Regions from separate parts of the Butyrivibrio sp. AE3003 genome, predicted to be linked through region 4. Evidence: riboswitches for the same ligand, from Rfam matches in the RefSeq annotation. Region 4 holds a riboswitch; each other region holds the start of a gene.
What was found. A riboswitch is a leader RNA that binds a small molecule or an ion and turns the genes downstream of it on or off. The one in region 4 is predicted to bind cyclic di-GMP.
Positions count from the first base shown of each region.

Region 1: linked by a shared signal. The riboswitch ahead of CD00_RS0102480 (hypothetical protein) and the one ahead of CD00_RS0113885 (hypothetical protein) in region 4 are both predicted to bind cyclic di-GMP.
Region 2: linked by a shared signal. The riboswitch ahead of CD00_RS18935 (VanW family protein) and the one ahead of CD00_RS0113885 (hypothetical protein) in region 4 are both predicted to bind cyclic di-GMP.
Region 3: linked by a shared signal. The riboswitch ahead of CD00_RS0107255 (hypothetical protein) and the one ahead of CD00_RS0113885 (hypothetical protein) in region 4 are both predicted to bind cyclic di-GMP.

Region 1 is NZ_JMLX01000001.1:504,448-508,783, forward strand. Features, by position in the region: gene CD00_RS0102470 (SseB family protein) at 139-1,182, shown strand; gene CD00_RS0102475 (hypothetical protein) at 1,262-1,588, opposite strand; cyclic di-GMP riboswitch class I at 1,797-1,883, shown strand; gene CD00_RS0102480 (hypothetical protein) at 1,952-2,617, shown strand; gene CD00_RS0102485 (co-chaperone GroES) at 2,817-3,101, shown strand; gene groL (chaperonin GroEL) at 3,127-4,336, shown strand, end outside.
Region 2 is NZ_JMLX01000001.1:118,971-123,306, reverse strand. Features, by position in the region: gene CD00_RS0100545 (ABC transporter ATP-binding protein) at 1-5, opposite strand, end outside; gene CD00_RS0100540 (ABC transporter ATP-binding protein) at 18-1,763, opposite strand; gene CD00_RS18935 (VanW family protein) at 1,938-2,753, opposite strand; cyclic di-GMP riboswitch class I at 2,828-2,901, opposite strand; gene CD00_RS0100530 (hypothetical protein) at 3,019-3,825, opposite strand; gene CD00_RS0100525 (hypothetical protein) at 3,829-4,336, opposite strand, start outside.
Region 3 is NZ_JMLX01000001.1:1,518,482-1,522,817, reverse strand. Features, by position in the region: gene CD00_RS17580 (CHC2 zinc finger domain-containing protein) at 1-63, opposite strand, end outside; gene CD00_RS0107275 (hypothetical protein) at 757-1,011, shown strand; gene CD00_RS0107270 (hypothetical protein) at 1,166-1,723, shown strand; gene CD00_RS0107265 (hypothetical protein) at 1,736-2,032, shown strand; gene CD00_RS0107260 (hypothetical protein) at 2,094-2,495, shown strand; cyclic di-GMP riboswitch class I at 2,700-2,773, shown strand; gene CD00_RS0107255 (hypothetical protein) at 2,855-3,514, shown strand; gene rsmH (16S rRNA (cytosine(1402)-N(4))-methyltransferase RsmH) at 3,960-4,336, shown strand, end outside.
Region 4 is NZ_JMLX01000001.1:2,888,392-2,892,727, forward strand. Features, by position in the region: gene CD00_RS0113875 (LytR/AlgR family response regulator transcription factor) at 1-616, shown strand, start outside; gene CD00_RS0113880 (sensor histidine kinase) at 613-1,890, shown strand; cyclic di-GMP riboswitch class I at 1,999-2,082, shown strand; gene CD00_RS0113885 (hypothetical protein) at 2,206-3,510, shown strand; gene CD00_RS0113890 (serine/threonine protein kinase) at 3,503-4,336, shown strand, end outside.

The DNA of each region.
Region 1 (4,336 bases), 2.4 Mb from region 4:
TATGGCAGGTTTTAAGAGGGCTAATTATTGCTATAAGAGGGCGCACATGGTAAGATGTTAATAGGAAGTTTATATAATTAATTTCCTAATAACGTAGCAGAAGAAACAGCAAAAGACAAAAGGGATATTTTTTTATTAATGACAAGAGAAGAGAGAACACAGCATGCACATGCCATAAGTGACAGGTATGTGCCAAGGATAAGTCCGGATGAAACAGAAACCATGAAGGAGATTAAAAAGCTCCCGATCCAGGATATTATTACGATTCATTCAAATGCGTGTTATGCAGTCGAAAAGGGATTATTTGTAGGTATAAGCAAGGATACCTTAAAGAAGAAGGATGCGCACGCAGTCAGATTTGTTAAGGCAATAGACGTACTTAAGAAGATCATAATAGAAAGGCTTAAGTCAGCGGAATGTCTTTGGACGGTTACAGACAGGATAACTCATTCGCCGTTTATCGATGACGGAAACAGGGTCTGGGTTTTTACGGAAAGAGAGTATGCCGATGAATGTGTCGGTTACTTTATGAAACAGTTCAGAACAACATTTGAAGTAACTGAAATACCTCACAGCGATCTGTTCAGATTCTTTGGTATCTCGGCTTATATGCGCGGAGTAGCGGTTTTTCAGGTAGATATCCTAGCATATTCTGCGATATCTATTAAGAGCGAAGAAATAATCCCGGCGCCGGATTTTAGCAAGACGCCTGCAATAAACCGTCCCGTGATGAATCCGGATTTTTTCCGCTCGGTGGCAAAGTTCCAGGAAGAGCGCCTTTACAGTGCCGATTATGACGGGAAAAAAGAAATGCTTAAGAAGCTTGAAGAAGATATAGTCAAAACATTTCGAAGTGCTTCGTTTCTGGTGCCTGTCAAAGGGATGGACCAGATTGCCAAAAGAATTGATGCAAAGGGTTCGGTGAAAAAGGGGACAAAGATTTCCATTCCCTGCCTTTCCAAAGGAAGCGGAAAGAATGAAACTAACGCAACTCCGGTATTTACCGACTGGGATGAATTTAATAAGGTTTATTCCCAGGAAGAGTGGGGCGGCTGGATCTGGAAAGCATCGGATCTTATGGGCGCGCCTGAAGATATGATTGTTGTTAATTCGGGATCGCTTGGCTTTGAGATGTCCAAGGGCATGATCAGAAAAATGCTCGGACGAAAGAAACTTATGTAAATATTTTAGGTATATAAAACCTCCTGTCATTAGAAGTTGGCAGGAGGTATTATTATGAGCTTTTTTGATGTTTTGACATTCAATTTTGGGAATGCTTTGTATCCGGACTTTCATCTTCGGTATCATTCGTAAGAAGCGTGTTTTTCATATATGAATAGTTGATGAGCCTCTCGGCATACTGCTCCGCGATATTATATGCAAAAGATATCTTTCGGATATTTGAATCAATATCGTGCATTGTTATGTTGATCTTGGCTGCCATCATGCGTACGTAGCTTTTGTTGGCGGGATCAAGCTCCATTTTTTCGAACTTTGTCAGGAGTTCGTTGATCTCTTTTCTGCAGCTCTCAAGTTCTTTTTTATGCGATGTAAGTTCATCATTGATGAATATTATTTTAGTTTCCATAGCATTTTCCAATCTTAGAGACGAAGTTTCTCTACATTTTTGTAAAATATATGTTAATAAAATGATTATAAATAATTTTTTCGAATGATGCAAGAGTTTGTGCCATAAAAGTGGATTATAAGGCTGGAATATTTGCAAATAAAGGAGAATGCCTGACATGGAGTGGCTGAGATTGATAATATTTTACAGTTATGTTAAAATTAACATATATAAAACAGGGCAAACATATAGCAATGTATGGGCGCAAAGTCGTAAATCTTTTATATTTATATAAAGAGATGGTTTGACTGCAAAATAGCGGGTTGATCTGCTGTTTGTGCGGTCTTTTTTGTTAGTTGGGGTTTTTGAAAGGGAGTTGGTTGTATGAAAAAAAGAATTTTGACATGTTTAATGGCAACAGTGCTGATGTTCGCACTTTCCGGATGTGATGAGCTACCTGAAATAGAGGGACTGCCCGAAATCGAGGGATTACCGGATATAGAGGAAGTATCCGATATAGGTGAATTTGTTGAGTCTTTTATCAATGATGAAAAGGACATTGACATAGAAGGGTTATTTAGTGAAAGCAGCTCGGAAGAATCATCCGATGGAGCTTCGGGAGAAGAATCGGCTACGGAAGCAACTTCCGAGGAACCTGAGCTTCCTGCCGGTTCTTTTGAATACAACGGAAAAGTTGCTTCAATAAATGATGATATTGAAACGATACTGAGCGTTATCAGTACGGAAGATAATCAGACGGGCGATAATTCCGGAAATATCTATTATATTGATACCGATAGAATGATTCTTTTCACTGAAGAGGTCGATGGGGTTAAAAAGCCTGCACAGCTTACGGTTCATGATGAGAACTTAAAGACTTCCAAAGGCATTTCCGTCGGAAGTACGGAAGAAGAATTAAGAGCCGCTTACGGAGAGCCTTCAAGTGAAGCTGATGAGGGAAGCCATATCATGAATTATGATTTCAAGGACTGCGGAATCACGTTTGCAGTGGATGATAAGATTGTTGCGATTACGTATTTTAAGCCATAAAAAAGTATATGATGCAAAAGAGAGAAAAAAAGAGAATATGAAAGAAAAAACGCGAATATAATAAATATGGTATTATATTCGCGTTTGCACATATAAAGCGAAGTCACTAATATATGTTCTTAGAGGTTAGCACTCAACTTAAAAGAGTGCTAACAATTAAAAAGATTATTCAAACCATCATATAAAGGAGGCATTTGTAATGAAATTACAACCACTTGCAGACAGAGTTGTATTAAAGCAGCTTGAAGCAGAAGAGACAACAAAATCAGGAATCGTACTTCCCGGAGCAGAGAAGGAGAAGCCTCAGCAGGCAGAAGTTATCGCTGTCGGACCCGGTGGAGTAGTTGACGGTAAAGAAGTTACTATGCAGGTTAAGAAGGGTGACAATGTTATCTATTCAAAATATGCCGGAACAGAAGTAAAGCTTGATGATGTAACATATATTATTGTTAAGCAGAACGATATACTTGCTATCATTAAATAATCAAACACATTCGGAGGATAAATAAATGGCAAAGACAATTAAGTACGGCGCAGACGCCCGCACAGCTATGGTGGAAGGCGTTAATAAGCTTGCAGATACAGTCAGAGTTACAATCGGACCTAAGGGTAGAAACGTAGTTCTTGATAAATCATACGGTGCACCTACAATCACAAACGACGGTGTTACAATTGCAAAAGAGATCGAGCTTGAAGATGCTTATGAGAACATGGGCGCTCAGCTTGTAAAAGAAGTTGCTACAAAGACAAACGATGTAGCAGGTGACGGAACAACAACAGCTACAGTTCTTGCACAGGCAATGATCAATGAAGGTGTTAAGAATCTTGCTGCAGGTGCTAACCCCATCGTACTCAGAAAGGGTATGAAGAAGGCTACAGAGTGCGCTGTAGAAGCAATCGGAAAGATGGCTACAAAGGTTAAGGGCAAGGATCAGATCATGAGAGTTGCCGCTGTTTCATCTGGAGATGATGAAGTAGGACAGATGATCGCTGACGCTATGGAGAAGGTTTCAAACGACGGCGTTATCACAATCGAAGAGTCAAAGACAATGCAGACTGAGCTTGACCTTGTAGAAGGAATGCAGTTTGACAGAGGATATATCTCAGCTTACATGGCTACAGATATGGACAAGATGGAAGCAAATCTTGAAGATCCTTATGTTCTTATCACAGATAAGAAGATTTCAAACATTCAGGATATCCTCCCTCTTCTTGAGCAGATCGTTAAGACAGGATCTAAGCTCCTTATCATTGCCGAGGATGTAGACGGTGAGGCTCTTACAACACTTATCGTTAACAAGCTTCGCGGAACATTCAATGTAGTAGCGGTTAAGGCTCCCGGATACGGTGACAGAAGAAAAGCTATGCTTGAGGATATCGCAATCCTTACAGGTGGTAAGGTTATTTCTTCAGACCTTGGCCTTGAGCTTAAGGATACAACACTTGATGACCTCGGAAGAGCTAAGAGCATCAAGGTAGAAAAAGAGAAGACAACAATCGTTGACGGTCTTGGAGAGAAAGATGAGATCGCAGCAAGAGTTGCTCAGATCAAGAAGCAGATTGAAGATACAACATCTGATTTCGATAAAGAGAAACTTCAGGAGAGACTTGCTAAGCTTGCAGGCGGCGTAGCCGTTATCAGAGTAGGTGCTGCAACTGAGACTGAAATGAAAGAAGCTAAGTACAGAATGGAAGATGCTCTCAATGCTACAAGAGCGG
Region 2 (4,336 bases), 2.8 Mb from region 4:
GCCATAATGAATCCTCCTTAAGCCTGCTTATCAAAGTCCGCATTTGCACCACCGGTCTGCGATTCGTATACTTCTCTGTAAATAGTGTTATTCTCAAGAAGCTCTTTGTGTGTTCCAAAACCGCTGATCTGACCGTCATCCATGACGATTATCCTGTCGCATTCCTGAACGGACGCGATTCTCTGTGCAATGATAAGCTTGGTAGTTCCGGGTATTTCCTCTGCGAACGCCTTTCTGATCTTGGCATCCGTAGCGGTATCAACCGCACTTGTTGAATCGTCGAGAATAAGTATCTTGGGCTTTTTAAGAAGCGCTCTTGCAATACAAAGTCTCTGTCTCTGACCACCTGATACATTGGCACCGCCCTGCTCTATATATGTGTCATATCCATCGGGCATTCTCTCAATAAATTCATCTGCACAAGCCATCTTGCAGGCTCTTATGCAATCCTCTTTTGTCGCGTTCTTATCGCCCCATCTGAGGTTTTCTATTATAGTTCCGGAGAAAAGAACATTCTTTTGAAGCACCACGGAAACCTGATCCCTGAGTGTCTCCATATCATAATCTCTTACATCGATTCCACCTACCTTAACGGCACCTTCAGTTACATCATAAAGTCTGCTGATAAGGTTAACCAAAGAAGACTTGGCAGATCCTGTTCCACCGATAATTCCGATTGTTTCACCTGACTTGATATCAATATTGATGTCTTTTAAAACAGGCTCTTCCGAAGTCGTATTGTATGCAAAAATTACATGCTCAAAACTGATGCTTCCATCGGGAACTGCTGTGATCGCGTTTGGCTTATTTGTGATATCGGGTGTCTCTTCCAAAACTTCTGCGATACGCTTTCCGCTTGCCTGTGCCATAGTGAGCATAACAAAGATAATTGCAAGGAACATCATACTCATAAGGATATTCATGCAATAAGCCAAAAGTCCCATGAGTTCACCTGTTGTAAGGCTTCCCGCAACGATCATGTGCGCGCCGACCCAGCTTATCAGAAGGATGCACACATAAACGGTAGCCGTCATCATAGGTCCCATCTTAATAACGTTCATCTCAGCTCTTACAAACATGTTGTAAATGTTTCCGGCAGCTTTTTTGAACTTATCATTCTCATAGTCCTCACGAACATAAGCCTTTACCACTCTGATCGCGGAAACATTCTCCTGAACACTCTCATTGAGTTCATCATATTTTTCAAAAACTTCTTTGAAATAAACAGTCGCCTTACTCATGATAATAGCCATGAACGCGGCAAGAACACCTACAGCCACGAGATAGATCGTAGCAAGCTTGGGGTTGATCATAAATGACATGATCATCGCGCCAATAACAGTCGCCGGCGCTCTCATTGCCATTCTGAGAAGCATCATATATGCATTCTGAATATTGGTGACATCGGTTGTAAGCCTTGTTACAAGGCCCGATGTAGAGAATTTGTCTATATTGGAAAAAGAAAAAGTCTGAATATTATCGAACATAGCCTTTCTGAGGTTCTTTGCAAGACCTGTGGACGCCTTCGATCCGTAATACGCTCCTCCAAGTCCCGCAGCGAGTCCAAACAGAGCGATCAAAAGCATCATAATGCCCACTCTGAAAATATACGCCATGTTCTCTCCGTATATACCGTTGTCGACAATCTTTCCCATAAGCTTTGGGATGATCATCTCCGCCGCAACTTCACCGATCATACAAAGCGGCGTCAAAACGGATACGAGCTTATATTCTTTTAGTTCTTTACCTAACGTTTTTATCATAGTCTCTCTCCTGTTGTAATCTTCAATCAAGTATTATATAACTAAAAAAAATTGTGTTCAATTGATTTTATAGTTATTTAAGATTAAAAAAGCACCTTCTTTCATCACCGGATCTGGTTTAGAACCATCATCCAAGAAAGAGGTGCTTTCTATTTTTAATCGTAAATCAATTTTTTAAAGCTGAGGATCAGGAGTATTCGGTGTTCCTTCAGGCTGTGGTGCAAGAACAACCGGTGTTCCTTCAGGTTGAGGAGCAGGTGCGACAGGCATTCCTGCAGGCTGCGGTGCAAGGATATCAAGATGATATCCGGTTTCATCGTAAGCTGCCTGTATCATAACATCATGGTCAAATATATTCCTGAACCTGAAGTCTTTTCTGGTTTTGTATGCAATAGCTGCATCATCTCCCTGCTTATAGTAGTCAACAGGTTTTGAATGATTGTGTCTTTCAACAATCTTGCAACCGGCATTCATTGCTGCGTGGTAAAGAGCGCTGCTTATCTTACATACGCCTCCGCCGTAATCATATCCTCCGACAACATGTGCTATAACATATCCTTTTTCAGGTGGTGTTCCCCTTCCGATCGTGCTTGCGTATGAGAATGTCTCTCCCGGTTTTACAATATATCCGTTTATATATCCGCATGCGACTCTCGCATTTACGTTATTTGCATCCTCATTAGCGGGATACAGCATGATATCTTCATGACCGATGCTTGCCCAAGCTATATTTTCAGGCGCCGGAGCCGGAGCTTCAGCAACAGGTGCTTCGCTTACAACTTCCTCTGTAACTGCATTATCTTCAACAGGATTCACCACTTCTGCGCCAGCTTCAACTGTTTCGGTAATTCCTTCCTGATCTCCCGGAGCAAATGTTTCTTCCATATGTACAAAAACTTCTTCAGGTGATGATGAATTATCTCCATATCCGATGATTGTTGCGCACAGCACCGGCACTGCGATTGCCATAGTAATACTTTTCTTTCTCATTGCTTGCACGTAATTCCTTTTTTCTAGATTTTTCCAAATAAAAAATAGCGATACTTACGCATCGCTATCAGATCAATTGCAACTGGCTGTCCTTTCGGACCCTATAGCTTTGCGTCATTAGATTTCTCTAATTTTGCCAATAATTATCTATATATAGTTCTTTTTTTATTAAAACAGAGTAATTATACCGTAAGGTCCGATTAAAGTCCATAATGAAATTTATCATTCTGCAATTTCACTTCAGCTATATTTCACTCAACGCACTTTACATAAAAAGATTAATTATACCTGTCAAAATTAAAGCATATGAAAGCAACCGCAATAACATTGATAATATTCCCCTCGCCCCTCTTAGCAATCCAAGTGTAGCAGCTCCAAATAGAATCAAACCTATCCCACCAGCCAATCGACCAACAATATTTATATCAACAATTGATAATTGAGATATATATATTACAAACAAGCATGCTTCGATCGCAGCAACAAAAAAAAGTATCCTTTTAATAATTTCGAAAGAGTTACCTTCTTTTTCGCCGGATAAAAGCTCATATGAAACACATTCATATATCCCTTTTTTTATTCTTATACATGTAAATGCACAATCTTTTTCCTTTGCAGGCATATTTTGTGTAAATAAAATTCTGCCTCCTTCAAATTCGCAATAAGATTTTACATTCGGCATAAAAGCATAATTTCCCAGCATTAAATCCGTATATTTTATTATCTTGTATTCTGTGGCTTTTAGTTCAAAAATCTTTTCTTTATTATTCCTTATATTTTTTTCTGAGAAATATCGATATACAGATCCCGCAAACAATATAAAATATAAAAAAAAGAATGTTCCTGCAAGCTCTATATCCCACCTGCTCTCATCAAACATTGATGGATTAGAAGTAGTCATTATATATATACAAACAAACGCTCCCAGTAAAGAAGCTATTCCCAGTAAGGCAATCTGTACTTTGGCAATATTTTTATGGTAATTCTTTAACGGAATAACTCTAAGTATAAAAGCAAATGTAGCTATTAGAAGTTCCAATGCTATTATTGTTGCTATCGTTACTATATACATAACTTAACCCCCAAATACTTCTGATGTAAAACTTACCACTGCTTTTGGAGCATCACACAATGCATCAGAAGCAAGTTCTGCTATATCTTTTCCGATTGCCATCTCCATGAGAGAATTTGCCGCCCAAACCACACCTACGCTAACAGCTCCTACTGCCAAGACCGGTGCACCTGACCCGAGTATAAATCCTGCCAATGCAGTTCCACCAATTGATAAAACTACATCTACTCCTGTTTCAATTACTGACTCAGCCACTACTCTTCCATTTGTCATCTCAACACCTGATATGCGTGCCTGTTCCTGTTCTTCAAAATTATCAACCACATTAAATGCAAAATCCGCAATGGCTCCAGCCCACTTTACTCCTGCTTTAAAATTCTTTAGTTTTGCAGCACGTTCTGCTTCTCTTCCTACATTTTTTAATGCTTGTCCAGTTAAGTCATCAGCATTTTCTATAGCTTCAGCCCCAGCTTTTTTTACATTCTTGAATAAATATGACTCTGCATCATAC
Region 3 (4,336 bases), 1.4 Mb from region 4:
GATATTTGATTTTACAATGTCAAAAACAGACTCTTTTTTAATGTTAGATGATTTAATGCTCATTTCTATTCAATCTCCTTCAAATACTGGAGTGGCGCCGCTTCTCAAGAATCCCTACGAGGGCTATAAAAGAAGTGGCAAGCAGTGCATTTGGGTGACAAATGCATTTTTTTGCTTGTTGGGGGAACTTCCCCAAACCCCTCACAACGGAAAAATCCGTGACGGCGCATTCGCTTAGGCTTGCATTTTTTTCTGAATGCGTTTTTCTTAATTGCAACAAAAAAAGCAATCAAGAAAATTTCCTGATTGCTCTGTTTATGAAACTTATTTGATACTCTTACAAGTATTATTTTACCACCCCTAAAAATAACATCAACGGACAATAGCGGGACAAAACCGGGACAATTTAGGGACAAAACCGGACAAAATAGGGACAGCTATATTTTATGAATTTATGTATCAGCGATAGATTTATAAGTTATTGTTTTGCTCATTATAAGAATATCATTTTGGTTTGTGATTGGAAATTGCCATTTGGGTGCCATATGGTTGCCATTTGGGTTACTTTTGGGGACATTTGGGGACGTTTTTGTTAACAATCAGAATGACAAAAAGACATTTAATCAAAGTTTAATAATATTTGGAACGGGAATAATAACGTTATTTGATAAAATATAATTGTGCTATCGGCCGCGGACATGAATTAGCTATCTGAATAACTTGTTGATGTAGATTTCATTAAAAAGAGGTGAGTATATGGATTATCTTTTATTTCTGGTAGTTTTGTTAGTTTCTTGGGTGATCGGAGTTGTTGGTTGGGCACAAATAATTGGTAGTATACAAAACATTCGTGTAAGACCCAACTTGATTATTGCAATAATCATTTGGGGAATAATTATTGCTGGTTCATTTTTTATAGTTAAATCATTTTTTTCATCGAAAATGTTAGCTTGGGCAATTGCTATGGTGCTTTCTTTTATTCAAGTTTTTAAGCAAGGGAAAATAGAGTAATGTTTCAAGAATGTGACTCACAAAAAGTATAGTCGTAGAGGAATTATATTTGAATAGCAGTTTGGATTACTATGAATACTATTATAGTTCTTGTATCAATGATACTATGTATTTCTTTGATTAATGTTATAATAAAGCCATAGAAGGGAGCTTTATGTCAGAAGAAATACTCAATGATTACCTGGATGAGAATCAAAAGATAACGGATGAAGTTATACTTGGATTAAAGCCATTAGCATTTTATACCATTTCAAATATCGATATTATCGATTTTATACATTCACAATGTCAGAAAGTTTTAGAAATAGCACAACAGAAAAATGATTCTAAAGAAGTAGCCAGAGCAGTAAACTTAGATACATTTGAAGTATTACTACCGGTATTTGGCGAAGCACATAGAGTCGATATTGATTATCTTGTTGATCAGATGAAAGGTACAGATTATGCATTTCTTGTAATGCATAATCACCCGAGTAATTCTCATTTTTCTGAGAAAGATATAAAAACATTTGTTGATGCAGTAAATATGTCAATACTTATTGTTCTGGGAAATAATGGAGCGATATACATATTAGAGAAGACGAGAGATCTTTTGCCAAATGAAATTATATCAGCAAGAAAAACATTACTAGATTGGAAAAAAGATTTTATTAGTTATGACACTGTGATTGAGCAGATTAAAGCTTTTGGAATCGTACACAGTGAGATATAAAGGAGGTTCGTTATGGTTAATATAGTTGATAAGCCAAAACCTACAAGTTCATATAAGTCTCCTCTAAGAATCCCAGATGAACTTAAACAGTTCACAGAACGCAGAGAACAACGTGCAAAAGAACTTGGAATAGCATTATATGTTTTGGGGACAGATACTCGAAGTGATGATGAATTTCAGAAATTAGAAGATTATATAATGGAGAATTTTATTGATTTAGATCTAGATGTTCCGGAAGATATTAAAAAGAAATATTTGGAAATGAAGAAGAATAGAGAAAATTCTCATAATAATTTATCGGAAGGTTAAATGAATAGGAATATCTGAAGTTGCGATAAAACGTTGTGTTTGTTTTTGGAGGGGGGCGAAGATGAATATCAATAGCAAGAAAAAGATTCGGATAATAATAGCTGTTTTAATAACTTTTGGAACTATTTTGACAGCAATCATTAGTAGCGCTTATTTGAGAGCAAAAGCAAATTATGAACAACAGATGCAAGATTCCGACATGATAAGATATAGTCAAGAGTTGGCAATCAAAGAAATGATTGATGATTATACAGATGAATATGTAGAACATACTTGGGTATTTGCGCACCAAGAAGATAACAGCGAGCAGTTAAGCGATATAGCTGCATTTATTGTATATAATACTGAAGTTCCTGAGGATATAAAAACTTCTTTGATTGAGGCTATATCTGATGAATTTTCTATAGATAAAAGTAGTATTACGCTGGAATATATGGATTATGAGGAGCTCAAGAAAGATTGAGAAAAAAGGATAAAGAAGTGTTTGACCTAATGTTTGACCTAAGGTCAAGTCGGTGCTGTCAAACCTCCTTTCCATGCGGAGTTCAGCGATTTGCCATTCGTGTTCGAATCACGTCACTCCGATTGAATAATAAGGCTACAAACATAGTATTATCTAAGTTTGTAGTCTTTTTTTCTGGGTAAAGTATCATCCCGTTTATTCTTGAATAATTAAGGGCAAAATTAGAGAAATCTAATGACGCAAAGCTATAGGGTCCGAAAGGATAGCCAGTTACAGTTTTATTGCGATGCGTAGGTATCGCTTTTTTTTGCGCTTTTTATATTAAAACAAAGGCTAACGAAGAGGAGACTGATTGAGGTATGAAAAAAGGCAATGAAATGAACAAAGAAGAATTACGAGATGCATTGAAAAAAGCTTATGACAAGCTGAATGAGAACGAATTTAGCGATCTTGATGATCAGGAAGAATTTTTATTAAGTGATTACGACTATAAAAATACAAAACTCCAAATTAGAGCTCATGGAGGCGTTGGTGCAGCAATTAAATGGTTTTTGATCGGATACTTTGGTTATGAATTAATTTATTGCGGAATCATGGAATTAGTATTTTACGCGAGCCCGGAGTTTCTTGCTAAACTGAATTCGGATCAAAATTTGGCAAAGTTTTTCGTAGGGTTGTTATTTGCCGGAGTTGGAGTCGGTATACTTTTGGCGATCATAGTAAAGAGAAAAGCCATTAATAAAATTGTGAAGATTACTGAAGAAATAAAAATGAATATTTCTGAGCTTGATAAAATGCGCAAAGAACGCATAGATAAATATCCTGGAATATTTGGCTTTATTCCCGAAAAATATAACGATAAAACTGTCATAGCAAAGATATTGGAATATCTAGACAATATGCGTGCTGACAATCTTAAAGAAGCAATCAATCTTCTTGAACAGGAAATAGCTACGGAACAATATAAGAATGAGATAAGACAAGAAATCGACGATTTGTATATTGATTCTGTTTACTGATATTGTAGTGTGATTTTGTAAGAAATGTGACTAATTCGAGCGTTACGGAGCTCCTTAGTCACATTTTTTCTTGAAAATAGGGAGTTTTGGAGTTCTAGAGGAGGAAATGAAGGGGAGATTTTGACTATAACAAATGTTATCAAATGTATTAGTCACTGTGGCCTTGGAAATCCGGGGAAAAGTGTGACTAATTCGATATGTTTTTTGCTCTATTAGTCAAAAAAAGGATTTTGCGACCGGATCGGGCTAAAAATCCTGCAAAAATATGATACACTACACTTTAGTACATTGTTTTTTTGACCTGCCGGAGCCGGCCAAAAGAAGATGTAGCAAAATCACAGTGTATGCGCCGAAATAAAAGCGGATTTATCGAAAGTTAAGAAGATATACCTAAATAAAAGCGGATGCACCAAAAAACAAAGCAAATACACCAAAATCACAGCGAATGGAGAAGAGTGTGGAAGAAAAGCTGCATAAGAGAAGAGTTCGTTATTCGGGAAAATATCCCAAGAAGTTTGAAGAGAAGTACAAGGAGCACAATCCGGAGAAGTACAAGGATGTGGTGGAGCATGTAATATCCAAGGGTTCGACGCCTGCGGGGATGCATATTTCCATTATGGTAAAAGAAATCTTGGATTTCTTGCAGATAGAGCCGGGACAGCAGGGGCTTGATTGTACGCTTGGGTACGGCGGACATACTTCAAAGATGCTTGAAAAACTGCAGGGGAAAGGCTGTATCTACGGACTTGATATCGATCCGATAGAATCGAAGAAGACTGTAGAGAGGCTCAGAAACGCAGGATATGGAGAGGATGTATTCAA
Region 4 (4,336 bases):
TGAGACCGGTGAAAGTCTTTTAGATTATCTGAATAAAAATCCTAATGTATTCTACCAAATATACCTGCTTGATATAGAGATGCCCGGAGTTAATGGGCTTGAAGCTGCAAAGAAGATAAGGGCTATAGACCAAAGAGCTGTTATTATCTTCGTTACGGCATACTCGGATTATGTCTTTAGCTCGTTTGAAGTACAGCCGTTCAGATTTGTAAATAAGCCTATAGATACGCATAAGCTTGAAGATGTAATACAAGCAGCGGTAAATTATATTTATTCCAGTCAAAAATATATATTCATTTCTGTTGATAAAGCCAAAATACAGTTACGCTGTGAGAGCATAATGTATTTTGAGGGGAATAAGCGAAAAATAAATGTCTATACAACAGATGAAAACTATTCTTTTTATTCAAAAATGTCCGATCTTGAGAAAATGGTGGACAACAATTGGTTTGTAAGAATCCATGCTTCATACATTGTTAATATGGATTATGTTAAAGTTATTTATTCCGATGAGATTATTTTGAATAACGGCGTCAGGTTGCCTATCAGTAAGAAATACCACAAAAGTGTTAAACTAGAGCATATGAGATATTTGAAATGGAGAATTGGACTATGAATCATGCGAAGATTAACATCTTTCTCTATTTTCTTCTGAATTTATTTGATATTTGGATTGTCTTGCATTACTACGATAGGGTATTAGAGGCAATAAAGAAATATGATCTGATAAAAAAGGTGATGAGCGTTCTGTTCGTCATTTTATTTTCTGTTTTTATAAAATATGACCTTAAATATTGCAATCTTGTTTCGCTTTCTTTCTGGAGCTGCCTGTTTTTATGTGCATACAAAGGCGAAAAGAAAGTGAAATTTGCATATGCTACTGTACTCATAGTTTTTGCCGGATTTGCGCAAACGTTGATGTATTTAATTGAGGGTAGTTCTTTAAATTCCGGATATGTTCTATTTATTCCACATTTATGCTTTTATATTGTTGTTGAAATAGTGGCAAGGTATCAAACTATAAAAAACAGAAAAGTTGATATGCGTGTTCTGCTGAAGCTTTTATCGGTTCCGATCATTAGTTTCATTGCATTTACGTGCATTGCCATGCTAAGCGAAAGCCTGAGTATTAGCTCAAATCAAGAAAGGATACCCCTATTGGTACCATTAGCAGTTCTTGTCTTGTATGTGAATATTATGATCATTCATTTGTATGACTTGATCAGTGCATCCTATGAGGTTAGAAGACAGAACGAAGAGTATGAAAAGATAACCAATTGGCAGCGTTCGTATTATGAAGAGTTGTCTGAAAACCAAAAACTCATAAGAACAATAAAGCACGACATGCAGAATAATATGCAGTTGATTTCAGGCTTTTTGAAAGAAAAAAAGTATGACAAAGCGCAGAATCATTTACAGGAACTTATAGATGAACAATCTGCTATAAATAGTTTTGTTAACACCGGGAATGAAGCTATTGATACAGTTCTGAACATTAAATTTTCTGCAGCCGAACAAAACGGAATTACAGTCAAGAAAGATATAAATATCCCGGCCGGTTTACCAATCTCATATCATGATTGCATAAAAATATTTGGAAATCTTTTTGATAATTCAATCAATGCTTTGAAGAGCCTTGATTCAGGGGATAAGATATTAAGCTGTTTTATGTTCTATAGCGCGAATGCTCTGATTGTACAAGTTTCAAATCCGTACACAAAGAAAGATGATACATGTGATAAAGATGAATTTTTGCATGGACTTGGATTGGGTATAGTTAAGTCAGCTGTTGAAAGTTATGAGGGGACTTTCGAGATATGTGATGATGGGAAAAATTTCACTGTAAATATTGTTTTATATATAAATAACGCACATCGTCAAAAAGTCTAAAAATTGCCGATGTGCGTTAATATTTTGACGAAAATTAAATTGTAGTTAAATTTCAAAACAATCAGAAAATTATGAACAATTACTTGCATATTGTGTATTTATGTGATAGTATTTCGGTGGCAAAACTAGAGTGATCTAGTGACGCAAAGCTATAGGGCCTATGTTGAACAGGGTAGGTAGCCAGTTGCTTTTTTGGTAGCGATGCGGAAGTATCGCTTTTTTTTGTACCTTAAAAATAGAGCATTATAGGTGGCCCCTGTAATGCTATTTCTTTTTTACCGGAAAATTTCAGTACGTGGTGGAGGAAATAAGCTGATGTTTTTTGATTTTTTGATCAAGGTGAGAATGCCCAATAATAAGACTCAGGAATTTGGTGCGTGGAAAGAGCTTCACAGTATATGTTGTGCAGTTGAGTCAAATGCGCGCATGGATCCGGACTCATGCATTATAAATATCAGACAGGCACTTGAAGTCTTGTTTTCCGGTCTTTGTCTTGATGCGGGATTTACGGATCTTCCGGATTCGTTGTCAGGAATAATGGGGAAAAGTAAAGGTATAAGAGGGCTTTGGTATGGTGAATGTAATATAAATTCATTTTATCAGCTCAAGAATCAGGCAAATGAAATTGTACATATTTCAAAGGAAGTATCCGGCATAAGAAAATATGAAATAAAGGGTAAACATGCAGACGTGACAATGGCTTGTAAGCTTACAATGCTGTTTTATAAGTCTGTTGCAAGCTTGTTCAAAATTGATAAAAAGCGAATGAAACCAATGGAAGCGGATATGCTTCCGTTTGGGGAATATGAAGTTATAAAAAAGATTCCGAAAAAGCCCTACGAATCTATAGAGGGCAATTTCAAATATATTGCCAGAAAGAATAACAATAATATTTCTACATATGTATATGTAAGACCCTTTTTAAACACTGATGAAAAAACAGCATTTAGTGACAGGGATATGGAAGCTCAGCAGTTCTTTAAGAATATGAGGGGCTCGAACAATATTATTGCGGGTGAAGAGTTAAGAACAAGCGCGTATTGCAATCTTAAATATCTAGTATATAACATACGTGAAAATACTAAGACACTCGATGAGATTGCAAAAGAAATTAAACCGTATGAACTTCTGGATATCATAGAGCAGGTTGCAAATGGACTGAGCAGGCTGGCTTCTTCTAAAATAAATATTCATCACAGGGATATAAGACCCACATGTATTTTTGTATCTTCTTTTGAAGACGGATATGAAGCGAAGATTGGATGCTTTGAAACAGCAAAAATTGATTATAAAGAAAAGAGCATGGAGACAGTCGGAGCGTGGGTTGCGCAGAGACAAAAGAATAATGTATATACGCATCCGAGAATGCTTCTTGAATCAGAACACGATAACAAAGAATGGGAAGCTGGGGATGTATATTCACTTGTAATGGTTTTGTTAGCATGCCTTGATACATCAATTGAAAAAGGCGGTGCGGTGGATTGTTCTGTTTTGTATGATTACTACTCTGACGACTTTGTTGATGAGATAGAAGGAATAGTAAGAGCTGCCTCGCTTTCACAGATACCGGGCATGAGAGAATTTGACAGGATTCTTTTAGAGGAAATGGATAATGAATAAGATTGAGTTTGCAAACGCAAAAAGCTTTCGAATCGAGCAGACAGTACATACAAACGAGGAAGCCGGAACAAGCGTGTATATAGCCATAGATAATGATCTTAATAGAAGAGTTATCTTGAAGGTTATGCGTTTTGAGGATAAAGAACAAAAGAGGATAATCCTTGAGGAAATCAGCAATCAAGTAGCACTTGAGCAGCATTCGGATTTTGCGCCTAAAATCTATAATTATTTCGTAGATAATAAAGAGTCAAAGATAATAATCGAGATGCAGCATGTTGAAGGAAAGAGTCTTAGAGCAATATTGGAGAGCAGGCACAACCTTAGAAAAGATAAAGTGTGGTATGACAAAGCATATAATCTTTTGATGGACATTGCTAAGGCTGTTTCATATATTCACGGATTGAGGGGATTTGTACATAAGGATCTCAAGCCTGAAAACATTATTGTGGTAAGCAAGAGAAATTCTGTTTACATTTTGGATTATGGTATAAGTGGACTTGCTCTGGCGGATAAGGGCACAGGTACTGCAAGATATATGGCACCTGAGCAGATTTCGGGAGCAAACAATAACTTTGTATATCAGGCAACAGATGTATATGCACTTGGTCAGATAGCATTGGAATTGTTTGGGATAGAACCGGTTGAATACGGAGTTGATGTTTTGCCCGACAGATCGGGTAGTTCATGGTTGACATTTAAAGACATATCAAGCATAGGAGGAGGTTTTTATCCCGGACTTTTTAAGGTGATAAGCAAAGCATTATCCTTAAATCCCAAAGATAGATATATGGATTCAAGAGCCTTCTACGAAGCGCTTAACAGAGAA